Regions from separate parts of the Chryseobacterium sp. 7 genome, predicted to be linked through region 1. Evidence: riboswitches for the same ligand, from Rfam matches in the RefSeq annotation. Region 1 holds a riboswitch; each other region holds the start of a gene.
What was found. A riboswitch is a leader RNA that binds a small molecule or an ion and turns the genes downstream of it on or off. The one in region 1 is predicted to bind cobalamin.

Region 1 (8,159 bases):
GATGAATGCTAATATTTCTTCTTTTGTCTGACCTTTCATTTTTTATAATTGATAATTAATTTTGCATCTAGCATCTAGCATCTAGCATCTAGCATCTAGCATCTAGCATCTAGCATCTAGCATCTAATTCTATTCAGTACCCATAATATTAGGATTCCAGTTTTCAGGAACTTTAGGAACAATGTCATTTTTTACATAATAGTCCTGAATTTCCTGCATGATTTCTGAAAAAGGAACAGAAGCTATTCTTTCGTAGGGGATTGTATAGCCCAAATACACAATATTCCTTTTGAAATCCCCAGCTGCCAGTACAATAGGAACTTTTGCAGCGAGTGCCATGTGGTAGAAACCTTTTCTCCATTTCGGAACCCAGCTTCTGGTACCTTCCGGAGTAATTACAAGGCTAAAATCTTCTTTTGCAAACTGGTTGGCTACAAAATTGACCAGATCATTTTTCTGGCTTCTGTCTATACCAATACCTCCAAGTCCTTTTACTACACCACCGTACCATGCCTTGGTGTGAGCGTCTTTAATGATGATTTTTAAAGGTTTTTCCAGCGACCAATAGGCGAAGTTTCCTAAAATGTATTCCATATTATGGGTATGTGGCGCTACCACAAGGATACACCTGTTCAGGTTGTTGACATCGCCCTGGAGAACAACTTTCCAACCTAATATTTTTAGCATTGCTTTGCCTATCAGCTTTTTCATAGATTTCTTGGATTAAAAACAAAAAAGTATAACCAAACTTTGGTTATACTTTACAAATATATTGAAATATTATCGCTCTTAAAACAAACCGCTAATTAAATCTACGATTTTCATTACGAATTCCATTGCAAATTGTATCATGACAAGTATGTGTTTTTGGTTGATTGGTTATTAAATTTTAGTTGTACGAAATTAAAACTTTTTTTCCACATAAGAAACTAAATAAAGCTTTATTTTCACTTTTCTGAGAGAAGAAGGGTGTGAATTTCAAACGGTTGTCTTTCACTCACACCTTCTACCACTCTCTGAAGTTAATTATTTAGTTTGTATGGAAATTTCGTTTTTCCCGTCTTTGATTTTGATGTCCATATCTTTATTAGATTTTTTGATGTTGGACACTGCAGAATCAATTACTTTCTTTGCCTGGTTGTTCGGAACTTTTTTACCGTTTACAATGATGCTGTCTTTATCATCAGAGTTAAATTCAATACTTGAACCGTTTACCGTGATTTTATTTTTTTCAATTCTAACACCGTTGTGGTCTTCGTCTGTGTCCTGATCTTCATCATTGATACCATCTCCGTCCAGGTCTCCATCCATATGGATACGATCTTTATTCATGGATAAAACAACTGCTTTTTGCGGAACTACAAGTTCATAGTTTAAACTATAGTCTCTGAATCTGTGTTCGTATGGATATTTGATGTAGTTGGGAAGTAATACTTTGTTGTTCACAATTTCTACAGGAACTGTCATCTGGATGGGGAAGTTATATCCTTTTCCTTCTTTTTTAATGATGAGATAAGGGGTTTTAATATCTGGCTTTCTGGTTACATCTACAGAAATATAGTCTTCTTCGAACACTGTTCTTTTGTCAGAATAAATATCATTGTTGTAAGCTTTGAAATTCTGAGGAATATTGATCTGTTTTACATCCACATACACCGTATCTGAAGTAGTGTTGATGGCTACATTTTCTACATCTTCTTTGCTTCCTCTATAGATCATATCTTTCTTAGCCATGCTGATTCCGAAATAAGTTCCCAATCCGATCAGAAGAAGGAATAAACCTCCTATTACCCATCCGATATTTCTCAGTTTTGTTTTTGGAGAGAAAATCTTAATGCTTAATAAGCTGAAAAGGATTGCCGGAATTAAGCTTCCGATGACCATCATGGCAGCCAGTACTTTATCAAGTCCCTGATCATCCATATAGAATCTGATCTCGTTAGCTCCCGGGAAATCTGTATCCATTCCGAAAAGACCGAATAAAACAAATACTCCGATAATGCTTCCTACCGCCATCAATACGAAGAATCCTCCTACAATATACTTGAATATATTCCATACTCCGCTGCTTGCGTTGCTGATGTAAGGTTTGTTTTCGTTATAGATTTCTCCGACCCTCTGAGTAGATTCATTGGCAAACTGTACCAATTTATTAGACTCATTCTTAAGATTGTCGAAGTTCATAGGCTTTCCCTGCATTTTCAGGAAATCTGCCGCTGTTTCAGCTTTTGGAAGTACGATCCAAAGGATTACATATAAAAGACCGATTAATGAAGAAGAGATAGCAGCTGTGAAAATTCCTAATATGAAGATTCCCAGCCAGATTGCTCTCATGGTAGTAATATCCATTCCTACATATTGAGCTAAACCTGCGCAAACCCCTGCTACTTTTTGTTTTTCCGGATCACGGAACAGTTGTTTTTTATCGGTATAGTTAGTTCCTGAATTGTTATTTCTTGTTGATGTTTTTTCAGAAAAATAAGCTTCTTCCTGTTCTTCAATTTTTTCAGGGCTTCCGATCTGTGCGATTACCTTTTCTACATCGGTATCGTTGATCACTTCACGTTTTCCTAAAGAATCTTTGAAAATCTCCACCATTCTTATTTCTATGTCATGCATTACTTCATCAGCCTCAGAAGCATCCAGAGAGCTTCTCAGAGCATTCAGGTAATCGCTGAGCTTTATATATGCGTGTTCTTCTATGGTAAAAGAAAAACCTGCGAGTCCTATTGAGAGTGTCTTGTTCATAGCTTTGTTTTTTAATTTTGTTGGGTGATTTGGTTTACTGAGGCTGTCAGTTCATTCCATGTGTTTAGAAGTTCATCCAGAAAAAGTTTTCCTTTTTCTGTGATCTGATAATATTTTCTGGGTGGTCCTCCTGTAGATTCTTCCCATCTGTAAGAGAGAAACTCTCCGTTTTTAAGTCTTGTAAGAAGAGGGTAGAGGGTTCCTTCCACTACATCCAGTTTTCCTTTTTTCAGTTCGTCAATAAGATCAGAAACATACATTTCTCGATTATTGATGAGACTTAGAATACAGAATTCCAGAATTCCTTTTCGCATTTGCGCTTTGGTATTTTCGGTATTCATCTTTGATAAGTTTTGTTAATTAGTTATATTCTTAGAAAAATGCTCCTAGCTAGCTGAGCCTATTCTAATTTTACATTACAAAGATATGTAAATAAAATGGTATTATGCAATACAAAGTAGTGTAATTTTTGAAATAAATAATTTAAATAGTTGATAATCAATTAAATAATTTTTAATTGAATTTTTGTAAAAAATGAATATAGATAAAAAATGCACGAAAAATCTTTAAAATTCCAATGAATTTTAGAGAAAATGAAAAGAAAGCAGGATCTTATCTGTTAGCTATTACTGATTGCTCATCACTCATCATATATTAATTTAGTATTCGTATTTTTGTTAGAAATAAAACACACCTAAATCATTTACTATTACCATGAATATATTTAGTAAGTATAGGCATTTGCCGGCTTTTGTTCTGCTTGGACCTGCATGTTTCGGACAATATCAGTTTGAGATTAAAAATGCCTCAAAGAGCTATGATGCTATCCTCCAGATAGAAAACTGTTATGATGACAGATGTGGAGGAAAAGGAAAGGTGGAGTTATTTGATAACAAAAACAGCAAAGTACAGACTTTTGTTTCTGATGATCTTGTTTTGTATGCTGAACAAGGGCAAAAACTGATTCCAAAGAAATTGATTCCTCTTTCAAAAGATCAGCGGGCAGTGATTATAGATGACTTTAATTTTGACGGAACAGAAGACGTGGCAATAAGAAACGGGAATATGGGAAACTATAGCGGTGCATCTTATGATGTATATGTCTTCAACAAAACAAGAATGGGGTTTGAGAAAAGTGATGAGCTTACAGAGCTGGGTTCAAACGGTCTTGATATTTTTGATGTGGATGCTCAACGTAAACGCCTCATCACCTATGGAAAATCCGGCTGCTGTGATATTTTTACTACAGAATATGCTGTAATTCCGAATAAAGGACTTGATAAGGTCTTTGAAAAAGAGGAAGATATGACTGTTGAGGGCCGCGTAAAAGTAACTACAAAAGAAAAGATAAATAATAAATGGATTACCAGAACAAAGGTATATCCGTCAGATCAATATAACAGAAATAAGAAGTAAGATGAAAATTCAGAAAGAGATAGATTTTATTCTGGCAGTAGATGCGCTTAAAAATGTACAGCGAAGAAATTATAATGCAGATGATTCCCGAAGAGAAAATACAGCAGAACATTCATGGCAGATTATCATTCTGGCTCAGATTCTTTATCCGTATGCTAAAAACCGCGCAGATATAGACTTATTAAGGGTAATAAGAATGCTTTCCATTCATGATCTTGTAGAGATTGAAGCCGGAGATACTTTTATTTTTGATGAACAGGCCATGGTAGGAAAGTTTGAAAGGGAAAAAGCATCTGCCCAAAAGATTTTTGGAATATTGGATGAACCTTTGCGTACAGAATTTTTTAATCTATGGCTTGAATTTGAAGATGAGAAAACACCGGATGCTGTTTTCGCCTGTGGGATTGACAGAATCATGCCGTTTATCTTAAACTCCCATACTTCAGGGAAAAGCTGGACGGAAGCCGGAGTAACAGAAAAACAAATTCGAAATATGCTTGAAAATGCCATAGGCAGAGCATCAGATGAAATGGGAGAGGCTTTTGATGTGTTACTGAACAGAAGTCTGGAAACAGAAAAAGTGATCAAATCACTTTAATGAATATATAATATGTTTCGGGCGGCCAAAGGCCGCCCGAAACATTATTTATAGTATTTGGATTGGTTTCTTGAATTCGTCAATCGCCACAAAAGTAAAATCACCTACAATGGCTTTTTCTCTTTCATAGGAATACATCTGTTCTGTGTAGATCTCAACGTTTACCTTCATACTGGTCTTTCCCACGTAGGAAACTTTCCCGATCAGCTCAACAATTGTTCCGGCAGGAATAGGTTTTTTGAAATCTATTTTGTCACTGCTTACCGTTACCACTCTTTTTCTTGCAAATCGGGTAGCAGTAATGAAAGCTACTTCGTCCATCAGCTGCATAGCCGTACCACCGAAAAGGGTATCATAATGATTGGTTGTGTTAGGGAAAACCGCTTTAAAGATTCTGGTTTCGGATGCTTCAATTCTTTCTTCTGTAGTCATATATCATTATTAATTAAAGCGAAATGAAAATAGATATTGGAGCAACAGAACAATAACAGGAATCAAGAGAATTCCTGAGATAATTCATCAGATCAATACAACTTCAGATCGCGAAAGTTACTTGTTTAAGAAATAGGCAGGTCTCCTGACTTGTAACATCTTTTATCTCCTTCCCATGCCTCGCACAGTGGATCTTTGATAAAGATTACAGTTACTTACAGTTGCGCGACAGTCCGTGATTTTCACACGGTTCCCTTTTAATCTGCAGTGATGCAGAACCAATTTCTATGATGAATAAGCGTTAAAACTTTTCGGTGGCAAAAATAATGAATTTATTCCGGATTATGGTAAATAATCTGGCTGATTACTCTTCCTTTCTTGATAGTCCAAAGGGTAGTATATCTGTTTTCTCCTGAACCGTTGATCATATAAAGAAAGATATTATCGTTGTCCAGGGAGGTTACACCTACATTCTCAAAATCCATGGTAGGCTGGAACATATTTTTGATGGCTTCTCTTACGAAAACAGATCCTCTTCCTGGCTGCTGTACCCTGATAGATTTAATCTCAGTCATTCCTTCGGGAAGGTCATTTCCAATTCCCCACGGTTTTACTTTATCAATGGTAAGAAGTTTTCCCTCTGCATCTTTTTCCTTTTTACGGTATCCGGCGTTGGAAGGATAGATGTCAATCACTACTTTGCTTCTTTGGGCAGTAGGAACTTTGGGATCAGAATTATCTGTGAAAATAAGTGATTTTCCATTTTTGGACTTGGAAGGCGTATAAGCCGGAAGCTGGTCAATATAAGCAATACGCTCTTTATTCACCATTCCTTCTTTGTCCAGCGTTTCATAACGTACAAAAGGTTTGTCATCATCCTGCTTTTCCGGATATTTAATCCAGATCCATTCCGTTTCTCCGGGAGCAGGCTTTACATAAACAAAAACATCACCTTTACGCATACGGATCTTATCTACAATTTTTCTGTAATTGTCCTTATGAACGCGTACATTGGCATATCCTTCTTCAGCCTTTACAACTCCGAAAGGAACTTTATTCTGCCCTTTTACAAAAGCGATAGATAAAATACTGAAAGCAGATAAATAGAATGCTTTGTTTATGAAAGTCATCATGAAAATTTTTTAATCCTTCAAATATATAAATTAAATGCTTTTCGGAAGATAATTATAGCGCTGCAGTTCACTTAAATCTTGTATTTGTTTCAGATGACCGCCAGAAAGCAGATAGATATAATCAGAAATATCCAAAACATCCTTAAAGTTATGATCAGAAATAATAAATCCTTTATAAGAAGATTGCTGGCGGATATTTTTCTTTAATTCTTCAGTAACTTTTGGAGAAAGACTGTGAAATGGCTCGTCCAATAAAATAAAGTCTGCTTCAGAATAAATGACCATAAGCGTTTCAATAATTCTCTGTTCACCTTTGGAGAGGGTTTTAGGTTTTTGATCAAGGAAAGGCTGTATGAATTCTGAAGTAAAGAGCAGCTCAGTATTTTTCTGATTACAAAAAAGAGGAATCAGATTTTTGATTTTTATATATTTTGGTAAAAAAAGATCCTGTGGCAAATAGGAAATTCTGTTTTTTCTATCGGATATGCTTTTCAGAATTTTATTGTCATATTTTATAAACTGAGTATCGCCATGTTCCACTCCAAAGATAATTTTTAGCAGCGTTGATTTTCCGCTTCCATTTCTGCCAAGTAATCCCATGATTTGTCCTGTTTCACATCCTATATAAATATCCTGCAGGATTTTTCTTTCATTAAAAGATTTTGTTACACTATCAACATGCAGTTTACTCATAATAAGAATAATGTTATAATTTTTACAGCGAGACTTAATAATAGGGTTCCTGTCCAAAGAAAAGTTCTTGAAAAACCTGAATGAGCATAAAAATAATATTCACTTTTAAATCTTAATTCATAAATAAAGTAATGAAGGACAGGTGCAATTAAAAGAAAACTTAAACCAAATGTTTCAAGGCTGAAGGGAAGCAGAAAAGAAATAAGCAATGAGAACAGCAAGGCGGGAATCAGTATCTTTTTATAAAAAATCCAAAGAATAGTAAAGTTTCTCGCCATGTTCAAAATATTAAGAATTAATATGCCTGTACAATATTATATCTACCTTCAAATATATTAAAAACGTTTATATGAAAGAAAAAAATACAGATTCCATGAAGAAATTAAAATAAAAAAGAGAGAGCACCAAAAGTGCTCTCTCTTACTATTTGCGTTAATGTAATTGCTGATGAATTAAATTCTTTCTAGTTCATCTGCATCAATTGTGGTTTTGAAAGTTCCGTAATTGACGATCACTTTGTTGCGTGAAATTTTTTCAATGGTTCCCACACTGGTACTTCCGGTAATACGAACACGCTGCCCGATTTTCATCCAGACGGCACGGTCGGTTTTACGTTGTTCTTCCAGTCTTTCATTGGTTTCAGCAATTTTTTCAATTACTTCTTCCTTTTTCAGCTGTTGAGTAATTTTTCTCTTCACAACCTGCAGACGTTTCGTTTCATCTTTATCACTTCCTAATTTTCTGAATTTCTCCTGTTCAAGAAGCTTTACAAAGTCTTTTACAACATCCTTTCTGGATTTCCCTTTGGTATAGCTGTCTATAAATGCTTCAATCTTGTTTCCGAACTGAAGTTTACGGTGTTCTTCCTCATACAGTTTCTGGAAATTGAATAATTTCTGCTGAAGCTGGTCATTCAGTTTCTGAAGGTTATCACGTTTGTCTTCTACAGATTCCTTTCTTTCAGCAAGATCAGATTTTAGTTTTTCTACTTCAAACTTTTCCTGTTGCAGTTTTACAATCGTTTTATCAAGATTAACGATATCGTGTTCCACCTTTTTCTTGGCAGAATGAATGATGAATCTTGGGATTTTATTCTTTTCCGCAACCTCAAAAGTGAATGAGCTTCCTGCCTGTCCTAC
Region 2 (8,159 bases), 2.9 Mb from region 1:
TGGAAACATTGACAACAATGTAAAGTTTGCTGCCATAGACTTTGATATCATTTCCTACATCTCCCAGTTCTTTTACCACATTAGGGTTGATCTCTGCATAGATATTCCGGTAATAGGTTCCTTTGGTATAATCAAAAAAATCCAGGGTACATTTATTGCTCCCCATATTCCCTTCATTGAGCATATAAAAGCCTTTTATAGCCGTATTTTCTGAGGGAAGTCCTTCTACCACTTCCTGACGGACGATAATATCATCTGTACGGCATGAAGTAAGAAAAGCTAATACAAGAAATAAAAAATAAAAGTTTAGTTTTCTCATAGGGTGAAGTTTAGAATAAGTTTAAAGTTTCTTCCTGGCATCGGATAATTAATCACAACATCATAGTATTGATTGAAAATATTATTCATCTCAAGGCTTACTTTAAATTGATGATTTGCCCAGTTGAATTTTTTCTGAACAGACAGATCGTGGGTATACCAGGGCTGCACATAATTGTATTGAATATTATCCTGATTCACATCATATCTTTCTCCTACGTACATCGCACTGTAATTGAAACTCCAGTCTTTATAATCTGCCATCAGACTGAATGATCCGCTATGCCATGGTGTATAAGGAATCTGATTCCGGTAAAAAGTATCTTCAGGATCACTCATATCTCTTGCACTTTGATATGTGTAGGAAAGCAATGGTCTAAGGGTTACTTTTCCCAGCTGAAATTCAGTCTGAAGATTTACATCAGCTCCTATGATTTCAACCATCCCCAGGTTCATCATCAGCCATCGGAACATACTTCCGTTGGGTGCGGCTACAATTTTATCCTGAACCTTGTTATAGTAACCGTCTACTTTAGCATAAAAGGTTTTAAAGAAACGATCAGTATAATTCTTTTGATAGGTAAATCCCACATCATACTGATTGGTAAATTCCGGCTTCAGGTAAGTGTTTCCGATATTGGTATAGTACAAATCATTAAAAGTGGGAAGTCGGAAAATTCTTTTATAAAATGCCCTAAGGGTAAGATCCGGGATTATCTCTGGCTGATAGCTCATAAAAACAGCTGGAGTCCATTCTCTGGCATCTCCCGGTCTTTTATTTTTTCTTACTTCCTCAAATGTAAAGGTTCCTAAAAGGCTTGCCAGAATTTTGAATCTGTTCCATTGATAGGTTGTTGCCAATGCAACCAATGTGGTATAACGGGTAGGATAAGAAAAGTTATCCAGATTGGCGTCCAGATTATTGTACTGAAAATCTCCACTCAGATTGACATCCCAATTGGGCGTGATTGAATAGATATTGGATGAAGAAAGGTAAAGCTCTCTTTGAATATAAGTGTTATCGGTATGAATAATAGATTGTGAACGAACCGTATCCATGAAATGGGTATAATCGTAAGCGAATTTTGCTTTCAGCTGTGTTTCAAATTTTGGAAACAGTTTCTTTCTCAGGTTAGCCTGTACAAAATAATTTTCATCGGAAAGTCTCGCTCCTCTACCTCCGAAACGTCCATTTACAATAGGAGCAGGCATTCCACGGTCTGAAATATATCCGTATCCTCTGATATTCCAGCTTCCGTTATTTAAAGTTCCATTTAAAGAAGTTTCAAAACGCTTTGCTTTAATATCTGAATCCTGCCTTTTTGCAATCGTATCATAAGCCTGCTGACCGTCTGGATATTTCTTTGCATATCGAAATCTGTAGATTCCGTCACTCTGCATAAATTCTCCGCTGAAGCTGGCAGAAACCCTGTCTGAAATCTTCTGTTCCAATCGGAATGAAGGATTAAAAAGATCAATAGAAGCACTTTTTGCTCTTATAATGAGATTAGTTTTTCTGTTTCCTTTAAATACGGGAGTTTTAGGCTGTAAATAAATAGATCCCGAAGAACCGAAGTCTTTTGCCGGCTGAAAAATCTCACTTTTCTGTCCGTTATATAATGATATTTCTTCCAGATCATCCAAAGAATATCTTCCCAGATCTACCAGTCCGTTTTGAGCATTTCCTAATTGAATTCCATCATAGAAAACACCTACGTGCTGACTTCCCATACTTCGGATATTAATGGTTTTCAAACCACCCAAACCTCCATAGTCTTTGATCTGAACACCGGAAAAATACCGCAAAGCATCTGCAACAGATTGACTGTTCAGTCTTTCCAGCTGCTCGCCCTGTAAGGTCTGTGCAGGAAGGATTTCTTTAAAATTCTTTTTATAAAGATTGATTCCTTTAATGGTCTCTTCCTGTAAACTGTCTTTTTTCTTAGTTTGAGAAGACAAAAGTTGGGATGTTATCACCAGTATGATGAAAACAGCTTTTTGAATTGCCGAAGTAGTTAGTTTTGCCGCCATTAGCTCATTTAGTATCATGAAGACGCTAATGGATGTAAGAATACAACGACAAAGCACAGCTGTCACTGCACAGAATCATTGATGTCCTAAGCTTTATTCCACGAAAGCGTCAAACGATTATTTTCTGGCAGGTCTTCTGACTTACTCCATTTTTGAAATCCTTCCCATTAAAAAACAGTGGATATATTCTTCAAAAACTTTGGTGTGGAGCTTACAGCAGCGGGTCTGTTCCGGATTCTCACCGGATTCCCTTTTAAGAGCTTTTTAGGGCTCACCAAATTCCCGCAAAGATAAATAATTATTCCTAATCCCCAATTAAAATCATGATTCATAAACAATTAAAGCTCCCGAAGGAGCTTTAACGTGGTTTTTTCAGGGGTTTGTCTTTAAATTCCAATATTCAGAAAAATACTGAACCTTGATTTTGCTTCAATATCGCCACCTGCCAAATGAGTATACATGGGAAGCATCACTTCACTTCCTAAACTCAGCTTTTTATAAGAAGCTTCAAATCCCAGTTTTCCGTATAAAGCACTTCCAGCCGTATTGGGCAATGCTTCATCAAACTGTTTGTTCTGAGCATACACTTCTCCCTGAACACCCGTCTTTACAGAAAAAATAGATTTTTCATTTCCCGCAACCTGATAAAAACCCGTCGCTGCATAATTCCACTGATTTCCAAAGCGGTAATTTTTCTTATTCTCTGTTTTGATAGTATAATCTGTATTGACCAATACGGCCACTTTATCTTTTTGAAACTTATAATTCAAAGCGGCCTGATAATCCCAACTTCCGGTTCCCAGCTGAAAACTCGGATTGACTCCGGATGCTCCTTTTTCATCAAATTTTCCAAGCGGAATTTTCACTCCCAAGCCTCCACTCAGGTGATGAAAATTATTTTTAGAGCTCATCAGCTGGTAAATTCCCATCAGATTCAAATCCCCAATTCCATTAATTTTAATATCTCCCTGCATGGTTTTCTTTTCATGGAAATGGAATGGAAGGCTTGCGTAAACACTCAGTTTTTTAGTCAATGGAATTTTTCCCCAAAGCTGTAACGTATTAAAATACTGATCCTGCGTAAGATCTTTTACAAATAAGTTTTCTTTTGCTTTATAATGCTGGGCAAAGTATTTGATTCCTACAAACTGCGGATTCAATAAAGATTCAAAGCCGGAAGAACCATTTCCTGCCGCACAGCCACAGGCATCACAATCCTCATCAAAATCGAATCTGCTAAAGCTATTTGGAGCGATATAAGCACTGTCTTTAATAGTCTTTGCCTGATTCAGGTTACATAGGATCAAACTTAGTATTACTATAATCTTCTTCATGTCTTCTATAAATTATTCTGCAAATTTTGGATTGGATATAAAACTTTTATCCGATAATGTTTTCAGGAATGCAATGATCGACTGTTTTTCCTGGCTGTTCATGGCAATACCTATATGACCATTCTGTTTCAGCTGAGGATCAAGATTGGCATTATCTTCTACCTGATCTGAATAAAAATTGAGCACTGCATCTAAGGTGTAAAATCTTCCGTCATGCATATAAGGTGCTGTATATTCTACATTTCTCAAACTTGGAACACGAAATTTCATCCAATCCACCTGATTAAGGGAAACTCTGTAACGCCCTGCATCCTTGAATTCTGTATTGTAATACATTCCCGTGTTTCTGAAACTCTCATCGGTAAACAGTTCTCCGCTATGACAGGAAGCACACTTCTGCCCGAACAAAACCATTCCCTGAGATTCTGCTGAAGTCAGTTGTTCTTTTCCCTGCTTGAATCTGTCGTATTTTGAATCTGCAGAAATCAACGAAGCCATAAACTGCGACAATGCTTTCAGAATTCTTTCTCCGGTAATGGTTTCGTCTCCGTAGGCTTCCCTAAACAGTTTTTTATACTTCTGATCATCTTTTATTTTCGAAATCGCTTCCGGTATGGAACTGTCCATTTCATTAACATCTGTAATCGGGCTGATCGGCTGTTCATTCAGATTATGAATTACACCGTCCCACATATATCTTTTCAAAAAAGCCATATTCTGAATAGGTGGTGCATTCCTGATTCCGATTCTATCGTCAACTCCATGACTTACTGTGTGACCGTGATGGGTAAAAGCATTTTCCTGAATATGACAGAAACCGCATGAAATGGTATTATTTCGGGACAATCTGCCTTCATAGAATAATTTTCTTCCCAGCTCTACTCCATTTTTAGTCACCGGATTAATTGATTCGTCAAATGTCATTTCCGGAAAATAAGATGGAAACTGCAGGTTATACGCTTCATCTTTTTCCAATGGCTGTATCACCTCATCTGTACAGGAAATACAGCTTAAAATAAATACAAGAACCAGTATTGTTTTTACAAAAAAATTAATCATTATGAACGTGATCTACTTTAAACATTTTTGTAAGGTTATTGGTAACATCTACCAGGTGTTGGTTTGAACCCATCAGCATATCATTACCAGTGGCAAGAATAAGCGCCTTATCTCCGCTCAGAAACTGGTTCAGGTCTGCCAGAATATGAACAGAAGGGCGAATCTGACCTGTTACTCTTGCTGTTGTAGGAAGATTCAATGTGATTTCGCGGTATAAATCAACCTGTTGATTAGCCGTTACATTTCCCATATTTCCGGTATGATTCATGAATTCCTTTGAAGGAGCATCATTTCCATATTTCCCTTCCAGTTTTACAAAAATATAACCGGCAGCCCATGACCATGTCATTCCCTTCTGTTTGGCTTTTGTCCAGAATTCAGCCTGCCCGTCTTGTCCTAACAAGTATGCTTTCTGGCTGACACCTAATCCGAATTTTATTTTCTTATAATTATTTTTCGGAACACCATCCAGATTAAGGTATATAATTCCGGCTACAGCATCTGCCTGATCTACGATAAAAGCTCCTTTATCAGGGTTGTTTTCATTGTATTTGAATTCATTTCCATTCTCGTCTATCAGTGAGATGTTACTGATTACATATTTCAAAGCAGAAAAGTTATGTTTCTGTCCGTTAGAAGATGTCTGAGTTGTTTGATTCAAGACAATATCCCCAACATTATTAAATCCGTTTTCAAATTTGATCTGGAGTTTTCCGGGGGTTGTATCCTGTGGATTTTCGTCATCTCTGCTGCTTTCGCAGGCTACAAAAGAGAATAAAGTAAAGGCAATTAAGAATAGTGATAAATATTTAGAAATTTTCATTGTTGATTTTTTAAGTTGAATTATAATTTTTGAATGCAGAAACATTTTTTTTTCCACAAAAGGCATGAAAGGTTCTTACACTTAAATTATTTTTAAGTGACGGATTTTATGCATGATAAAAACACTCAAGCTTTTAATTTATCTAAGCTTAAGTAACTTTTGTGGTTGAATAGTGATAGGTATACTTAAAAAACCGGTGGTTTGAAAATGTGGGTAAGAAACAGAAAAGAATAAGCTGTTTCGTAGGTGAAGTTGAAATTGAAAAACGACTGTTTTTCAGTAGTATTGATCTCTGTAGTCTCCGGCAGAATATAGGTATCAAGGATTTTCTGTCCTGAGTTTTTGAGTTTCTGAAAGGGTGAAGATTCCGAATCATTGGTTTTGGCCAGCTCTTTACTCAGGTAACATTTTCCGTTACAGTGAATCTCCGGCCTGGATTTATTAATACAGAGAACTTTAACAATATAATCATAATTTACAGCATACTCTACCACGAGCACTAAAGGTCGTAGCACCATATAAAAGGTAAAAAGTATGCTGTAAAATAATTTCATCAGACTATTTCTTGCTTATCGCTTCGTCATATCTTCTGCTGATTTCTTTCCAGTTGGTAACGTTCCAGATCGCAGTCAGATAATCTGCTCTTTTATTCTGATATTTCAAATAATAAGCATGTTCCCATACATCAATTCCGAAGATAGGAGTTCCTTTCTCTTCCACTACATCCATCAAAGGATTGTCCTGGTTAGGAGTAGAAGAAACGAATAGTTTTCCATTTTTATCCACAGAAAGCCATGCCCATCCCGATCCGAAACGGTCTGCTCCGGCTTTAGCCATTTTTTCTTTAAAAGCATCTATACTTCCGAAAGTTTCAGTGATGGCTTTTGCCAATTTTGCTGAAGGTTGTGTATTTTTCTGAGGCGTAAGAACGGTCCAGAACAATTCATGGTTGTAATGTCCGCCTGCATTATTTCTTACTGCAGCCGGCAGTTTGGAAACATTGGAAAGAATCTGGAACAAAGTTTCTTTTTCCTGTGGAGTCCCCGTAATCGCTTTATTCAGGTTCGCTACATAGGCTGCAGCATGCTTTGAATAATGAATTTCCATCGTTTGGGCATCAATATTCCCTTCCAAAGCATTATAAGCATATGGCAGAGGTGTCTGCTTAAACTGAGCCAGTGTAAACTGAGCCGCAAAAACTGCACTTAAAGCAGCTATTTTCAAAATCTTCATAACGTTTTTGTTTATGGTTTAACAATGTTTTTTATTAAGCGGGAAGATGGGAGATGGAGGCTGGAAGCAATTTATTTTTAAAGAATAACTTCTTCAACTTCTATTTTGCTTTTACAGCTATCTTAAAAATCGCCAGAGCTTCATCGTCTGGAATAACTTCCAGCTTCAAACATCCGGCTTCCCTCCTCTCTATTTCAATAATTTCTTAATATCCTCAATCAGAATTTCTCTATCGGGGTGGTATTTTCCTGTCAGCATTGGTGTTTTACCTTCCGGATCTCCGTAATTCAATCCTGAATAATACAGAATGGGCATATTTTCTTTGTTATATCTGCATCGGATATTTCCGTCCTGATCTACCAGTGCAATCATTCCGCTGTGGTTCAGGCTTTCTCCTTCATCTTCTTTATCACCTACGTAAATATTAAATTTATCTGCAAGATTCCCGATATAAGTGCGGTCTCCGGTCAGGAAATGCCAGTTCGGAGATGTTGCTCCTATTCTTTGGGCATGTTCTTTCAGTGCTGATGGAGTATCGTTTTCCGGATCAATGCTGATGGAAATAATACCGAAGTTCGGATCATTAATCTGATTCTGAATAGCCTTCATATTGGTATTCATCACAGGGCATATTGTAGGACATTTGCTGAAAAAAAATTCTACGAGATATACTTTACCCAGCATATCTTTATTGGTAATTTTTTTACTGCTCTGATCTGTGAGTTCAAAATCAGGAACTTTCATCACGGTGTAAAGGTTCTTTTTAAAATACCCCATTCCTACCCCTATTCCCAGGAAAAGCAACGCAAATACCGCAATGGGTATGATCACTTTACTCTTATTATTGTTCTTTTTATTTTTGGGCATATTTCTCAGGGCTTTTTTTGAATTCAAGTTTGCAGGATACACTGCAAAAACCGTACGTTTTATTTTTATATACAGCAGTATCTTTAATAGATCCGGCTGTTTTCATGTGGCAAATCGGATCTTCTTCATTCACCACCTGTACATTTTCTACATGCTTTCCTGAAGAGTCCATATGGCTCGCATGCTTTACCTGAGGCGTTTCCTTGGTACACGACAGTAATGATATCGACAGCAGTGCGGTCAAAATAATAGGAGATTTCATTTTAATGTTAAATTGAAATTAATAATATTAAATAAAGTGATGATACAATGCACAAGTCTGAGAAAACACGGAATTCCTCAATGTATTTTAAATGCATAGTGTATCTTTAATGACTTTCATTTCATAAACTAAAAATATAGTTTACAATAAGAATGAAGCCAACGGAGGATGGAATATCCTTGAAAAGTATTCTGAAGAGTGAGAATTAAAATAACTGGAGTCTGGAATTTCA
Region 3 (8,159 bases), 140 kb from region 1:
GTAATTACTGCTAATTTTTTGAATGTATAACGGTCTACTACTACAATTTTGTTTGAGTTATTCAATACAAGATATGCCTTATTCCCGTTAAGTCCAATCGTTTGAAGAACATCTCCTAAGATCTCTTTATTATTGTTATATCCATATATATCATCCTGTTTCATGCTTAGATCTCTTGTCAGGAATGTTACTTTAGCTCCCTGGCTGTTGAAGTTACCTTCGTTAGAGATAAAATATCCATTCTGATAAGTGATTGGAGAGATTTCAACTTCTGTGGAATCATTTGTACATGAAGAAATGTTAAACAATAACACTACTGCAAATAATACAGTTAAAAGTTTAGTTATTTTCATATCTATTCAATTTTAATTTTTAAAAATTTATTGCGGCATATACACTATAGTTTCTTTTCGGTAAAGGATAGAAAGAAACTGTTTTATAGTAAGTATCCGTTACATTATTCACTTTAAACCCTAAGGTATATTTTTTTGCCAGCGTTGCAGAAACACCCATATTTAAAAGAAAATAGGGATCTATGGCATCTGATCTCTTTTCATCGCTTGTGATATAAGTAACCCCATTCACTAGCGCCTGGGCAAAAAACTTAAAGAAACCATATTCATAATCCAGATTGGCATTTCCTCTGTGCATGGGAACATAAGGTCTTTGCATCTTTGTTTCCTTATCAATAGATTTTGCATAATAATATCCTGCATTAGCACGGATTTTATGCTTACCCAGCTGTTTGCTGAAAGACAGCTGGGATTCCAGTCCGTAAGATTCGGATTTATTGACATTGTATGCCTGCCAGTAGCCTAAAGCAGTGGGAAGCCATACAATAAGATCCGTAATATTCATATAATAAGGAGACAAAGTAAGTTTAAAATCTCCTACTTTGAACTCATTTGCCATATCTACCTGAGTAGAAGTTTCCGGTCTAAGATCTTTATTTCCTCCCGGTTCATAATAAATATCATTGAAGGACGGAAATCTGAAGTTTTTAGATACGTTTACGCTCACATCATACCACTTTGCGGCACTCCATTTTCCGGAGAATGAGTACATCAACGGTGACTTTACATCTTCTACAAAATCTTTCTTGAATCCACCTTCGAAACGCAGATCTTTCGTAGCAAAATACCTCAATAATCCGGAAATAGATCCAACATTTCTGCTGACATCCGATATTCCGCTTTGGTAGCCCTCTCCTTTATTCAACTGAAATTCTCCAATGATATTAAAATTCCATTTTGAATTCAGGAAATAGTTGAAATCATTTTTAAAGATATAATTTTTCCCGGTTCCGCCACTTGATTTTGGCTGGTTTAAAGAACCGAAATACTGAAAATTCTCTTCCGTATAAGCTGCTTTAAGGGAATTACTGAACTTTGCTTTGTTCCAGTCCCAGGAAAGAAGGCTTCTTACACTTTGCGTTTTATATTTCGTTTTTGTTCCCGTTTCCTCATACACGGGATAATGCTGTGAAGAATCAAAAAACTGACTCTGCCACGAAATTTTATGATCGTTCGTTATTTTGTAGGATGCACCTACGTTGAATGTTGTATTGTAATAATTTCCGTTTCTGTTGATGTAATTCAGGTCGCTTACTTCATAATTATTTTCACTTACAGAATAATTTCCGGAAGCTTTAAAACTGAACTTATCATTGCTGTAAGAACCTTTTATAAAATTATTATAGGTATTAAAAGAAGCGACTTCTGAAAATAAAGAACCGTGGAATCCTTTATTAAAATCCAGCGTATTATTGAGGTGGATACTTCCCCCGATAGCCCCACTTCCGTAGATAACACTTCCTCCTCCGGCTTTTATTCCAATCTGGTCATACCCAAACAAGGCAATATTATTGATATCTCCCTGTCCTAAAAAATTGGAATTAATATTGATTCCATTCCATACAAAAGCAGTCTGCTGTGCGGTAGTACCTCTGAAAGATGGTGAAGAAACTGCACCACGTCCATTTTCTTTGATAAAAACCTGTGACTGAAATCTAAGGAGCTCCGAAAGATTGCTTGAGTTTTTCTCGGCATCTTCTGCCGAAATTGTTTTTACAGGATGAAAAAGCTTCACCCTATTCATCTGATTGTCGAAGACAAAAATAGTATCTATGGCTTTCTCTTGTCCAAAAAGAAAGGAGCCATAAGATGAAAAAAGCAGTACTAAAGATCTTTTTATATCCATACTTTTTTACTTTTCCTCCGAAAGCAATATGTTTTTTTAATTACAACTCTGGCAGGTCTCCTGACTTTCGCATTCTGCGCCTTCCCGTTCTTAAACAGTGGCTTTTTGCAGAAACTTTTGATGCGATTTACAGTTGCGGGGACAGTCCGGGGGTTACACCCGATTCCCTTTTCATTCCAAAATACTGGAAACCAAAATTTTTGCAAAGATAGTTTTTTATATGTATTTGCCAAAAAACCATCGTATGCTTAAAAAAACTATCTCTTTAATCAAATAAAAAAGAACAGCCGCTTTCAATATTGAAAACGGCCATTCATCCCACTACTTTACTATTTATATATGTTATTTTTTAATAAATTTATAGCTCTCCTGCTTCCCTCCTTTCAATGAGTATTGCAGAATATAATCTCCTTTTGGCAAGGATGAAACATCAATCTGCGCTTCCACAGTATTGAATGTTTTCACCCTTTGTCCAACCAAATTATAAATTTCAGCTTTCTCTATTTTTTCCGTTCCTTTAAAGTAAAGCATATCAGCTACCGGATTTGGATAAATACCTGTATTGTTTTTCTCTTTCACTGTATCATTCACTGACAAAAATGCTGTAATATCCAGATAAAAAGCAATCATCTGACCTGAAGCATTCGTCCCTGTGCCGGCAATTTTCTTTCCGTCCTGTGAAATGGACAAAGGAAGTCCCATGGTTACTCCATTGGTTGAAATTCCTAAGGACACAGCATAATCGTTCAGATTAATCCTTCCGGTGGATGAATTCCATATAAAACCTTCTCCCGACATAGGAGGTGCACCGAATGCTCTGTAATAGCCAATCACCGTTTTCCCGTCTGCTGAAATTCCCGTTGCTCCTCCTTTAAAGCTGAATGAAGCATTAGGGTGTGTTATGTAAGTAAGTCCGCCGATAGCATTCCACACATAAGGATTAGGATTTGCAGATCCAATGATGGTACTTCCGTCAGCAGAAATTCCGCCTGCTTCTCCTACATTGTTTCCGTTATTATCTGTAATAAAGCTTTCTACACCGTCCTGCCATTTTGCACCACTCCTGGTACCTGTCGGTTCATCCTGCCATCCTACAATTACTGTTCCTGCAGCATTGATTGCATTGGCTCTTGAACTACGTCCGGGAACCATACTTCCAAGATCTATCATTCCGTTTGCTTCATCCCATTTCACGGCATGTGCATTCGCTGCTGTGAGGTAGCCGAGACCTACAATTGTGCTTCCGTTGGTAGTCATTCCCCAGGTTGAGCTTACACTTCCATCCCATCCGGTGGGAACAAGTCCTCCCCTGTTTACCCAGGTAGAAGCAGCTACATCATAGGTTGATATTTCATTAAATCCCGTTGCGGCATTGGTTATAGAAGAAGATATTTTAGTTCCGTCATTGGAAACAATTGTTCTTCCGGCAGCCGGATATCCATTCGATATTGAACCTATCTGTACAAGCCCTCCGGCCGCATCCCATTTATAAACTCCTCCGGCACTTGTATGCATACTTACCACTCCATTATCCGAAACTGCTCCTACATTATAATTTCCTAAACCTATTACAGTAAGCTGAGCTTCCGCAAAACCAAAATTCAGGAAAAAACAAGCGGCCAATATTTTCATTGACATTCTGTAAAAATTTTTCATATTTTATTATATTTAGGCTTTCGAATTGGTGAAAACAATATTAATACAATATTCACCCTGTCAAAAGAAATTGACTTTCATAATTCGTGAATTTTAAAAGAATTTTATTTTTAAAACATTAATAACCAAACAGATATAAAATAATATTTTGAATATGGATTGTACCCGGATTATTCAAAAAAACACAAAAAACAAATTATTTACTCATCAATTATTTCAGAATAGCGGAAGAATTCTATCGTTTCTCTTCATTTTCTGCTCTCTTATTGCCAATGCGCAGTCCGGCCCGGACTTTGCAATTTTAGCCGATAAGGCTTTTCTTAAACTCTATCAGAATTCTGACGAATGCATTAGTTATACCCAGGGAATTCTCGTCAGTGATCAGGACGCCGAGCACAAAATGATGCTCCAGAATATCATTTCGCAGGCCTATGCTATGAAAGGTGATTATGTACAGTCTGTGAATATTTTTGCTCAACATGAAGATGCTGATCAGGAAACCGGACTTTCTTATTTCATGCAGGTTTTCAGTGATTATAATCTGGCGGATCAATATCAAAATTTAGGTTTGTACAATCAGTCTAAAAGAATTATCAGCCATCTTTTATCTGATCAGCGACTTCTTAAAAGCAGTGATCCGGCTTTGAGAATCACTACGGCAAAACTGTATCAGCTTCAGGGCCTGAACTCAGGAATTAACAGGGATTATCCTACCGCATTACAAAATCTTGATAAAAGCAATCAGTATTTGAGTGAGCTTAATGAGGAAAATGCCATTATAAAAATGGAAAACAGGATTTTCCGATCTTCTTATCTGCTGAAACAGAATAAACTTGTTGAATATAAAACACTTATAAACAGTGTTATTTCAGATCTTGAACATCAAAAAAGTAAACCTTTTCTGTTAGGATTGGCTTATGAAAACCTTTCCCAGTACTATTTTCTAGAACAGGATTATGCAACAGCCATTGAAAAACTGGAAACCGGACTTTCGTTGGTTGAAAACCTTCCTTTTAATAATTTAAAAATAAAAATTTACGAATCATTATCCCGAAATTACTACGCAGTCCATAATGATGCAAAATACCATCAGTACAATAAACTTCACAATGATTTAAAAGCAAAAACAGATTCAAATTCAAAAGAAGGCATACGATACCTTGTAAAGCTTGTTGAAACCAGTCAGAATAAGAATATAGAATTTCAGAAATTCATTCTTCAGAAGTCTTCCTTGTATCTGATCATTATTTTATTATTGATTGTAATAGGTCTGCTTACTTATTTTTTATTCATCAAAAGCAAAAATAAAGACTTAAAAAAGCAGTTTGACTTCTTTGAAAAACAGATCAGCCAGAAAGCTCAACCGGTTATTGTAAACAAGACACAAGCAATAACAAAAGATTCCGGTTCTACGAAAATATCAAGAGAAAAAGAGGATGAAATTCTCCAGAAGCTTGAGGAATTTGAAAAATCTGACGGCTATTTGAATAAGAACATGTCTTTATCTCTGCTTTCTTCCCAAATGGAAGTGAATACAAAATACCTTTCGGAAGTCATTAACAATAAGGAGAAAAATTTCAACGGGTATATTAATAAACTCAGGATTAATCATATTGTACAGCTATTAAGAAACGATGCTGCATTTCTTAATTATAAAGTGAGCTATCTCGCAGAGTATTCCGGTTTTTCATCGCACAGTGCTTTTACCACCGTTTTCAAATCTGTTACCGGAATGTCTCCTAACGTTTATATTCAGGAAATCAGTAAAACTAAAGTCTTATGAAATCATTTTTAAAAATACTTTATCTAACCCTATTTTGCTTTATCACTTTCGCGCAAGCACAAAAGACACCAGACAGTGTGTTAATAAAAAAAGCAAAGCTTGAAATTTATGACAATCCTGATAACGCCATTAAAATAGGAGAACAGCTGTTAAAAAATTCTCCTGACGTAAAGACGTCTATTAATCTTTATATGCTTCTTTCCACGGCTAATATTGCGAAAAGAAATTTTGAAGAATCTTTACAATATATTTTAAAAGCGAAAGAACTTTCCCAGAAAATCAATGATCCTAAAAGTCAGGCGGGTGTTCTTATTTCAGTGGCTATCCAGTATCAGCAAATGGAACTTTTCAGTAAATGTCTGGAAACACTGAATGAAGCTGATCTGTATATTGCAAAAATTCCGGAAAAGAACCCCGAAAAATATATTGAAACTGCGGCAAGCTATGCGATAAGAGGAATGGTTTATAAAAGCCAGTCTAATTCGGAAATTGCTTTGGAAAAGTTACTGATTTCGATACAGAATTATGAAAAAGTTCCGGTGAAAAAAACGACTTATTCCAATATGAGTGTGGTGTACTATAATATTGGCTATTGCTACCTGAATCTCAATCAAATTGATAAAGCACATGAAGCTTTTTCACAGTCTATCAATTATGCCCGAAAAAATTATGCTAAAAGTCTGGAAGCATTCGCCTTGAAAGGAATTTCTGAAATCCACAAACAAAGACATGAAAATCAGTCTGCCATTAATCTTTTATTAAAAGCTGAAAACCTTTGTAAAAACACAGGAGATATCATCCTGAATGAAGGACTTTACAAAGAACTAGCCGATAATTATCTTGCGATAGGACAACAGAATCTTTATCAGCAGTATAATAAAAAATACCTGGAAATGCGTTTCCAAAGAAAACAGAACGAGCTGAAATCCATTAACCGGGTAATCAACAATCACAATAAGGAAACGGCTTTAAAAAAGGAAAAACTGAAGTCTTATTATCACTACATTAAAATGGCTTCTGTTCTGCTGGGATGTATTTTTATAGTTATTCTTTTATATTTTATTATCAAAATCAGAAAACAGAATAAGAAGTTTCATCAGGAGATACAGCACATGATAAGAAACTCATAAGTTTTGAAAATAAAAAAACATTCCGGAATGGAATGTTTTTATATTGAATGTGTTTAAAAATTTCGAGAACCATTAAGAAGATTTTAGAAATAAAGTATAGTTAAGATTAATCATTCTGATTTTTAAGCTTAAAGCGGAGCTTGTCTTAATACTCTTAACGCCTTAATACAACCTTAATGGTTCCAAAAAATAAACATTTAAACAGATTTGTTCTATAATCATTAATTTATCTGCCAATAACTTCCGTAATCGGGTTTCCAACGTTTCCGCTTGGGAACTGGATTTTCAATAAAGAAGATACTGTAGGAGCAATATCTGTCATATGATATTCTTTGTTGCTTTCTCCCTGCTTTACTCCCCATCCCATAAAGATCAATGGAATGTGCGAATCATAAGAGTTCCAAACGCTGTGTGTAGTTCCTGTTTTAGAATATGGCGGAAGCATAGAGTCATGAGAAATTAACTGGATATCTCCACTTCTCTGTCTGTTGATCCCATTGATAATTCTCTGTTTAATCGGCTCCGGAATGCTTGACTCCTGCACTTTGTCTACAGAAACAGCATATAAAACCGTAGGATCTTTTTCAATTTCTTTTACGGCAAAGTTTCTTACATCATCCAGCTCAAGCTTGCTGTCTGCCAATACCTTTCTGTCGAAATAAACCTGATAGTTGTCAATAGCATTAACCAATTTATCGGCTCCAAATTTCTCTTTCAGTTTTTGGTTTAGATTCTTTTCTGCATCTTCACCGAAGAAACCTGTCGGGATTTTATGTTCTTTAAGGAATCCTACAGAATGTGCTCCACCATGGTCAGCAGAAAGGAAAACAGTGTACTCCCCTTTTCCAACTTTTGAATCCAGATAGTTGAAGAATTCTGCCAAATCCTGATCTAATCTGATATAAACATCTTCTACTTCAATAGAATTAGGCCCGAATTTATGTCCGGCATAATCTGTAGAGGCAAGATTGATCGCTAAGAAATCTGTGATATTATCTCCACCCAGTTTTTCACCTTCTACCGATGCTTCTGCAAGCTTCAACGTCAGTGTATTTCCAAAAGGTGTATAACGGATATTGTCTTTTTTAGCCTGATAATCTTTTGCTAAATTGCTGTAAGGGAATGTAGGTGTTTTTGCACTTCCCAGCAGTCCTTCCCACGAAGAATTATCCGGTGCACTTTCTGTATATTGATTGATCGGAAGTAAAGTATTCCAACCGTTGGCTACTAATTTTTCAGGAAGATTCTGAGAGTTGAATGATTTTACCCACTGAGGCAGATCATTCATATACCATGTACTGGTAATGAAATTTCCTGTGCTGTCATCAAACCAGAAAGCTCCGTTTGGCGTGTGCCCTGCCGGAAGAATAGAAGCACGGTCTTTTAAAGAA
Region 4 (8,159 bases), 2.1 Mb from region 1:
ATGTTCTATTACCCGCAGCATCCGTGGTATACCCCATATTGACAATTTCAATACCGATGGAAGTATCGTTAAGATTTTTATCATTTCTCCATGCACTTACCCCTGCGTGGTAGGCACGTTTGTTTTCATCTACTAGTTGATAAATCTCATTACCTCCTGTATTATTTACCAGATAATGGGCACTCACAGCCTGTTGGGTAAGAACGGTAATTGATTTATCGTCCGGAAGTGCCGTATAATGTAATATTAGGTAACGTTGTCTGAAATTCTGGGCAACTGCAGGGAAATAAGTTTTCACCACTTTATATCCAGCTGGTTTTGCCGCCACAATAGAACCATAACTTGCCGTATTATCATTTTTTGTTGGGTCTGCTATATTAGTAGTAAAAAAGTCTACTCCATGATCAGATACAACTTTTGGTTTTGGAGCTACCGGAGTGGTAGGTTGAACCGTCGGTTTGGCCTGTGTTATTGGGGTTTTCGGTTTGTAAGTATTTTTTTTCACATTTTGCTGGGAAGTACATGAAAAAACAAAAGTGCTTAATCCGATGATATATAATGTCTTACGCATCAGTTTGGTTTTTGGATGATTTATTAGCTCAAAAATACGCAAAATTTTCTTGAATTTTATTTGGTAAATAAAGAAATCTGTTCTATATTTGCACTCGCAATAACGGAACAACGATCATTAAAAAATAAAAAAAAAGGAGGGTTGCCGGAGTGGTTAACGGAGCAGTTTGCTAAACTGTCGACGCGAAAGTGTCGCAAGGGTTCGAATCCCTTACCCTCCGCTCTTCTTATATATTCGGGGCGTAGCGTAGTCCGGTCATCGCGCCTGGTTTGGGACCAGGAGGTCGCAGGTTCGAATCCTGCCGCCCCGACTGTTTTAGTAGTTTTCTCAAAACTATTTAATGGGTGCGTAGCTCAGCTGGATAGAGCATCTGCCTTCTAAGCAGACGGTCAAAGGTTCGAATCCTTTCGCGCTCACATAAAGACTTACTGGAAACGGTGAGTCTTTTTTGTTTATATTAGTTCCATGTATTTTTGCTATATACTCTATTCTAAAACTCTAGATAAATTCTACATTGGACATTCTTCAGAATCTTTGCAGGAAAGATTAAGAAAACACTTATCTGATCACAAAGGATTTACATCCAAAGCTAAAGATTGGATTATTGTTTATTTTGAAACTTTCGACTCAAAATCACTTGCCTACAAAAGAGAAAGGGAGATTAAAGCTTGGAAAAGTAAATTGAAAATAATAAAATTAATCGAAAGCTCAGCTAGATAGAGCATCCCGCTTTTTAATCGGGACGGTCAAAGGTTCGAATCCTTTCGCGCTCACTTAAAGACTTACTGGTAACAGTGAGTCTTTTTTGTTTTCCATGGTTTTCTTTGATCAAAAATAAAAATCTTATGTAGAGAAGCTATTAATACAAGATTAATTATCTGTAAAGTATTGCCCAAACCACTGATCAAAACTTTCTTTATATTGAGCCTGAGCATTTTTAATCAGTAAATCAGGTTCTTCAATTCTATTTAAACCATAATCTCCTTTCATCCAAGTCAAATATTCGTTTAAACCTTCATTCTCTTCATAATCGTCTTCGTCTTTATAAAAATAAGCCTCATCGAAATCTACTGAAATTTCAGTGTCAAAAGTGAGTAAATGTAAAAGCTGTACAATATTTTCAGCAATAATATGAACACCTCCTTCATCTCCAAAAACTACAACAGGCATTTTATGTAAAGGCTGATCCGTTCCATTATTCCAGATGGCATAGAATGAACCTGAACCATTGGCCTGAGCAAAAGGCAGCATGCTATTCAAAAAATTTTCGTCATCACTCCAGCTTTTCAATCCGGATTTATTATCAATTAAAACACCAAAACCTTGTGAATAGTTTTCAAACGAGGAAATAGTATTCTGGAAATAGATTAGCTTTTCAAGCTCTACCGGAATTTCACTCAGGCCCAAGTTTTGTTTAAATTCTGCAATGTCTACCATGATCTACTATATATGACTAATAAAATTTATAAAATGAAAGAAGAATAGCAAATTTATTAACTATCTTTAATTTTCCGGGTATCTTTTATATTAATTTAACAACATAAACCATCCGTTTTTCTTCTAAAACACACATCACAACTCAAGCATTTTCAATAGATTACATTAAAAAAACTATTGATTACATAAAATATCTTTTTCATTATTATAAAAACCCTATATTTACCACCAAGGAGTTCTTAAAACCTTCTTTATCAACCGAAACTGGTTACACTTAGCTGTGTATTAAAAGGGAATCGTGTGAAAATCACGAACTGTCGCGCAACTGTAAGTAACACATAAAAGTTTTTATCCATTGATATCCACTGTATATTTTTTATATGGGAAGGATGATAAAAACCGTTACAAGTCAGGAGACCTGCCTATTTCGTATTGACGATGCTTTCGCGATTTGAAGCTTACAGTCAGGTATGATACGATATGGATATAGTGTGATAACTTTTTTATCAGTCTATTTATTTTTTGAGATGAATATGAGTATACATTAGTGCTGCTCATAATTCTGTAGCTCAGTCGTATACCCTTTCCGTAATTTTCTTTCTTCATAAAGCACCGCGAAGTTTACTGAGAACTTTTTATAAGATTTAATCAATGTAAAAAGTAATGGTGTACCAAAGCAATCTTAATTATTCATGGAATCAACACAGGCTTATTTTACAGGTCTGGACAATCAGAGTTTTCCAAAATTCCAGATATCTGGACAATTGTAAGATTTCTCAGCTTCTCTCCCATCTTTTCTTTTTTACTCAAAAGCTAAAACATTACAGATCTTATGCTTCTTCACAGACAAACAAACTTCAACTCAACAATACATATTAAAATGATCAAAAATGAAAACTGGAAGTCACCCGGATTAAAATTCCGGAAGGCCATGGAAAAAGAAAATCCCCTTCAGATTGTGGGAGCCATCAATGCGAATCATGCATTATTGGCACAGCAGGCTGGTTTTAATGCTATTTATCTTTCAGGAGGAGGTGTTGCCGCGGGATCTTTAGGAATTCCTGACCTTGGAATTACTACTCTGGATGACGTACTCATAGATGTTCAGCGTATTACTAATATTTGTGATTTGCCCCTTTTGGTGGATATTGATACAGGATTCGGACCTTCTGCCTTCAATGTTGCCCGAACGATAAAATCATTGATTAAAGCCGGAGCAGCAGCTATTCACATTGAAGATCAGGTGGGCGCAAAACGTTGTGGACACCGTCCCGGAAAAGAAATCGTAAGCAAAGAGGAAATGGTAGACAGACTTAAGGCCGCAGCAGATGCCCGTACCGATGAAAATTTTGTGATCGGAGCAAGAACAGATGCTTTTGCGAATGAAGGTCTTGAAAAAACTTTAGAAAGAGCTGTTGCTTATAAAGAAGCCGGAGCAGATTTCATTTTTGCCGAAGCAGTTCCTGACTTAACCTTTTATCAAAAATTCGTTGACGCGGCAGGAATTCCGGTACTCGCCAATATCACTGAGTTTGGGATGATTAAAATGTACACTGTAGAAGAATTAAAAAATGCAGGTGTGGGACTTATCCTCTACCCTCTTTCTGCATTCAGAGCAGCCAATAAAGCGGCGCAGAATGTCTACCTGCATATCCGCCAGGATGGAACGCAAGCTCATGTACTGGATACGATGCAGACCAGAGAAGAGCTCTATCAAAGCATTGGCTACTATGATTATGAACAAAAATTAGATAACCTTTTTAAACAAAATACTCATGTCAACGAATAGCGAACCAACATTTAAACCTAAAAAAAGTGTAGCACTTTCCGGGGTAACAGCAGGTAATACCGCTCTTTGCAGTGTAGGAAAAAGCGGAAATGATCTTCATTACAGAGGTTATGATATTCTGGATCTTGCAGAAAGAGCACAATTCGAAGAAGTAGCCTACCTGTTGATTTATGGTCAGCTGCCTACTGAAGCTCAATTAAAAAATTATAAAGCAAAATTAAAATCATTGAGAGGGCTACCCCACTCTGTAAGAAATATCTTAAAAAGTATTCCGGCAGCGGCACATCCAATGGACGTGATGCGTTCTATGGTTTCAGCAATTGGAAGCATCCAGCCTGAAAAAGACGATCACAATGTGGCTGGGGCAAGAGATATTGCAGACAAATTACTGGCATCATTCAGTTCCGGACTTTTATACTGGTATCACTATACACATAATGGCAAAGAAATTAATGTAGAGACGGATGATGATACTATCGGCGGGCATTTTCTTCATCTTTTACATGGTAAAAAAGCTCCTGATTCATGGGTAAAAGCAATGGAAATATCTCTTAATCTGTATGCTGAGCATGAATTCAATGCATCTACATTCACTGCTCGTGTTATTGCCGGAACCTCATCAGACTTTTATTCCTGTATCACAGGAGCTATCGGAGCTTTGAGAGGTCCAAAACATGGAGGAGCCAATGAAGTGGCTTTTGAAATACAAAGCCGTTACAATTCTCCTGATGAGGCAGAAGAAGATATTAGAAAACGTATTGCCAGCAAAGAAGTTATTATTGGATTCGGGCATCCCGTTTACACCATATCGGATCCAAGAAACGTAGTCATAAAAAAAGTAGCCAAAGAACTTTCCGAAGAAGCAGGAGATATGCTGCTGTACAATATCGCTGAAAGGCTGGAGACTGTCATGTGGGAAGAAAAGAAAATGTTCCCTAATCTGGACTGGTTCTCCGCAGTATCTTACCACCTGATGGGAGTTCCTACCTTGATGTTCACTCCATTATTTGTTATTTCAAGAGTTACCGGATGGAGCGCTCACATTATCGAACAAAGACAGGATGGGAAAATTATCCGCCCAAGTGCCAATTATACAGGTCCTGAAAATAAAGACTTTGTATCTATCGAAAACAGAAAATAAAAAAATCAATTCATAATTAAATCAAAAAATAAAGATGTCATCACACATTTCAAACGAAAGACCACAACCGGATCAGGTATTAACAGATATTGCAGATTATGTATTAACCTATGAAATCAAAAACGATTTAGCCTGGAAAACAGCTCATTACTGTTTATTAGACACCATCGGATGCGGATTGGAAGCACTGACCTATCCTGCATGTACCAAACTTTTAGGGCCTATCGTAAAAGGTACTGTAGTTCCGAACGGGGCTAAAGTTCCGGGGACTCAATTTCAATTAGATCCTGTACAGGCTGCTTTCAACATCGGAGCAATTATCCGCTGGCTCGATTTTAATGATACCTGGTTAGCCGCTGAATGGGGACATCCTTCAGATAATCTGGGAGGAATTTTAGCAACAGCAGACTGGCTTTCCAGAACAAATATTGCAGAAGGAAAAGCTCCGTTAAAAATGAAACAGGTTTTGGAAGCAATGATCATGGCTCATGAAATCCAGGGAGTTATAGCATTAGAAAACTCATTCAACAAAGTAGGTTTAGACCATGTTTTATTGGTAAAACTAGCCTCTACAGCGGTTGTTGGAAAACTGATCGGTTTGACCCGCGATGAATTGATCAATGCCATTTCTCTAGCATTTGTTGATGGACAGTCTTTAAGAACATACCGTCACGCTCCCAATACAGGAAGCCGTAAATCATGGGCTGCCGGAGATGCCACATCAAGAGCTGTACGTCTGGCATTAATTGCCCAAACAGGTGAAATGGGCTATCCGTCCGTACTAACCGCAAAAACATGGGGATTCTATGATGTATCTTTCAAAGGAAATGAATTCAAATTCCAGAGAGAATATGGTTCTTATGTTATGGAAAATGTACTGTTCAAAATCTCTTTCCCGGCAGAATTCCACTCTCAAACGGCTGTAGAAGCAGCAATCACGTTACATCATCAGTTAAAAGAATCAGGAAAATCCGCTGAAGATATCAAGAAAATAACCATCCGTACCCACGAAGCCTGCATTCGTATCATTGATAAAAAAGGTCCGCTAAACAACCCTGCTGACCGTGACCATGCTATTCAGTACATGGTAGCAGTTCCATTGATTTTCGGAAGACTGACTGCTGCAGATTATGAAGATAATGTGGCATCAGATCCAAGAATTGACATCCTTCGTGATAAAATTGAATGTGTGGAAGATGTACAGTTTACTACAGATTATCATGATCCGGAAAAACGTTCCATTGCTAATGCTTTAACGGTAGAATTAAACGATGGAACAGTCTTGGAAGAAATCGTTGTAGAATATCCAATTGGCCACAAACGCAGAAGAGATGAAGGAATTCCTGAACTGATCAAGAAATACAAAGTAAATCTTGCCAGAATTTTCCCGGAAAAACAACAGAGAATTGTATTAGAAAATTCTTTAGAATACGATACGCTTGTTAATCTGGATGTCAACGAATTCGTTGATCTTCTGGTAATATAATCTAATTCAAAGGTTGAGAGTGGAAAATGAAATGCACTCTCAGCTTTTCACTCTCAATCTAAAAATCATGTCACAAAAAGTAAAAATATTAATCAACGGAGATTTTATAGAAAGTAAAGCTACACAGCATCTTCCTGTAGAAAATCCAGCTACCCAGGAAATTCTTGCAGAAGTCCCTTTAACGGAATTATCTGAAATAGATCAGGCTATAGAATCCGCTAAAGAAGCTTTCAAAATATGGAAAGAAGTCGCTACCCCGGAAAGAGCCAGATTCTTTCTAAAATACCAGCAGCTTTTAAAAGAAAATCAAAAAGAAATTGCCAAAATTCTTTCCCAAGAAAACGGAAAAACATTCCCTGATGCCATGGGAGATGTATGGCGTGGAATTGAAGTGGTAGAACATGCCTGCAACATTCCGACACTTATGATGGGAGAAACGGTAGAAAATGTAGCAAGAGGTGTTGATACCTACAGCTATATTCAGCCCCTTGGCGTCTGTGCAGGGATTACCCCTTTCAACTTTCCTGCAATGATTCCTTTATGGATGTTTCCAATAGCGATTGCCTGTGGAAATACCTTCATTTTAAAACCTTCAGAGCAAACACCTATGACTTCTATGAAAATGGCTGAGTTATTTCTGGAAGCAGGTTTTCCTAAAGGAGTTCTGAATATTGTTCACGGTTCCAAAGACCAGGTCAATCATATTCTGAATCATCTGGAAATCAAAGCAATTTCATTTGTAGGCTCAGTTCCTGTAGCGGAACATGTTTATCGTACAGGAACCGATAATCTGAAAAGAGTTCAGGCTTTTGGCGGCGCAAAAAACCACATGGTAGTAATGCCGGACGCCAATAAAGAACAGGTGATAAACAATCTCGTAGGAGCTTCCTGCGGAGCAGCCGGACAGCGTTGTATGGCCATCAGTGTAGCCGTTTTGGTGGGTGAAGCTCAAAATTGGGTGGATGATATCAAAAAGCTTTAAGTACGATTAAACCTGGAGTTTGGTCTGATGATTCTGCTGCCTTTGGTCCTCTCATCAACAAACAATCAAAAGATAAGGTTGTAAGGTTAATTAAAAGTGCTTACGACCAGGGAGCCGAAGTATTGCTGGATGGCAGCAACTGTAAAGTGGAAGGCTATGAAAACGGATACTTTGTAGGAGCAACGTTATTCAATAATGTATCTACGGATATGAATATTTACAAAGATGAAATTTTCGGGCCAGCCCTATTACTTATGAAAGCAGAAACACTGGATGAAGCTGTTAAAATAATCAATGCTAATCCTTATGGAAACGGAACTTCAATCTTTACCAACTCAGGAGCAGCAGCAAGAAAATTCCAGCATGAAATTGAAGTGGGACAAATTGGAGTAAACCTTCCGATTCCTGTTCCATTACCGTTTTTCTCTTTTACAGGATGGAGAAAATCATTCTTTGGCGACCTGCATTCTTACGGAAAACAAGGTGTTCGTTTTTACACGGAAACCAAAACGATTACAGCCCGTTGGTTTGAAGAAGACATTCCTGTAGGCGATCTGAATATGACCATCAGTTTAAAATAAGTTTTCTATGGAATTCAACCTAAATCAAGATCAACTGGCGTTTCAGGATGCCGCAAGAAGATTTGCCGATAAAGAACTGGCACCTTATGCTTCGGAATGGGATTCCCAGAAGATATTTCCGAGGGAAGCCATCGCAAAAGCCGGAGAACTGGGTTTCTGCGGTGTTTATACC

Region 2: another riboswitch for cobalamin. It lies ahead of CLU97_RS01335 (TonB-dependent receptor plug domain-containing protein); the one in region 1 lies ahead of CLU97_RS14400 (acyl-CoA thioesterase).
Region 3: another riboswitch for cobalamin. It lies ahead of CLU97_RS15035 (TonB-dependent receptor plug domain-containing protein); the one in region 1 lies ahead of CLU97_RS14400 (acyl-CoA thioesterase).
Region 4: another riboswitch for cobalamin. It lies ahead of prpB (methylisocitrate lyase); the one in region 1 lies ahead of CLU97_RS14400 (acyl-CoA thioesterase).

What each region holds. Positions count from the first base shown of each region.
Region 1 covers NZ_RCCA01000001.1:3,140,232-3,148,390, reverse strand. The annotation lists gene CLU97_RS14430 (PaaI family thioesterase) at 1-39, opposite strand, end outside; gene CLU97_RS14425 (1-acyl-sn-glycerol-3-phosphate acyltransferase) at 130-711, opposite strand; gene CLU97_RS14420 (PspC domain-containing protein) at 1,027-2,748, opposite strand; gene CLU97_RS14415 (PadR family transcriptional regulator) at 2,760-3,089, opposite strand; gene CLU97_RS14410 (XAC2610-related protein) at 3,463-4,164, shown strand; gene CLU97_RS14405 (HD domain-containing protein) at 4,166-4,762, shown strand; gene CLU97_RS14400 (acyl-CoA thioesterase) at 4,811-5,194, opposite strand; cobalamin riboswitch at 5,312-5,492, opposite strand; gene CLU97_RS14395 (hypothetical protein) at 5,527-6,327, opposite strand; gene CLU97_RS14390 (ATP-binding cassette domain-containing protein) at 6,358-7,020, opposite strand; gene CLU97_RS14380 (endonuclease MutS2) at 7,473-8,159, opposite strand, start outside.
Region 2 covers NZ_RCCA01000001.1:270,729-278,887, forward strand. The annotation lists gene CLU97_RS01330 (YncE family protein) at 1-319, opposite strand, end outside; gene CLU97_RS01335 (TonB-dependent receptor plug domain-containing protein) at 316-2,349, opposite strand; cobalamin riboswitch at 2,458-2,643, opposite strand; gene CLU97_RS01340 (transporter) at 2,736-3,683, opposite strand; gene CLU97_RS01345 (cytochrome-c peroxidase) at 3,696-4,742, opposite strand; gene CLU97_RS01350 (MbnP family protein) at 4,735-5,565, opposite strand; gene CLU97_RS01355 (hypothetical protein) at 5,751-6,119, opposite strand; gene CLU97_RS01360 (superoxide dismutase) at 6,124-6,798, opposite strand; gene CLU97_RS01365 (SCO family protein) at 6,988-7,665, opposite strand; gene CLU97_RS23515 (YHS domain-containing protein) at 7,652-7,927, opposite strand; gene CLU97_RS01375 (hypothetical protein) at 8,069-8,159, opposite strand, start outside.
Region 3 covers NZ_RCCA01000001.1:3,284,752-3,292,910, forward strand. The annotation lists gene CLU97_RS15030 (YncE family protein) at 1-353, opposite strand, end outside; gene CLU97_RS15035 (TonB-dependent receptor plug domain-containing protein) at 373-2,199, opposite strand; cobalamin riboswitch at 2,232-2,410, opposite strand; gene CLU97_RS15040 (T9SS type A sorting domain-containing protein) at 2,542-3,855, opposite strand; gene CLU97_RS15045 (helix-turn-helix domain-containing protein) at 4,010-5,638, shown strand; gene CLU97_RS15050 (tetratricopeptide repeat protein) at 5,635-6,768, shown strand; gene pafA (alkaline phosphatase PafA) at 6,995-8,159, opposite strand, start outside.
Region 4 covers NZ_RCCA01000001.1:1,040,474-1,048,632, reverse strand. The annotation lists gene CLU97_RS04890 (N-acetylmuramoyl-L-alanine amidase) at 1-571, opposite strand, end outside; tRNA gene CLU97_RS04885 (tRNA-Ser) at 707-791, shown strand; tRNA gene CLU97_RS04880 (tRNA-Pro) at 807-881, shown strand; tRNA gene CLU97_RS04875 (tRNA-Arg) at 914-987, shown strand; gene CLU97_RS04870 (GIY-YIG nuclease family protein) at 1,037-1,291, shown strand; gene CLU97_RS04865 (hypothetical protein) at 1,442-2,008, opposite strand; cobalamin riboswitch at 2,257-2,449, shown strand; gene prpB (methylisocitrate lyase) at 2,889-3,797, shown strand; gene prpC (2-methylcitrate synthase) at 3,784-4,938, shown strand; gene CLU97_RS04850 (bifunctional 2-methylcitrate dehydratase/aconitate hydratase) at 4,973-6,424, shown strand; gene mmsA (CoA-acylating methylmalonate-semialdehyde dehydrogenase) at 6,492-7,406, shown strand; gene CLU97_RS24170 (aldehyde dehydrogenase family protein) at 7,412-7,987, shown strand; gene CLU97_RS04840 (acyl-CoA dehydrogenase family protein) at 7,995-8,159, shown strand, end outside.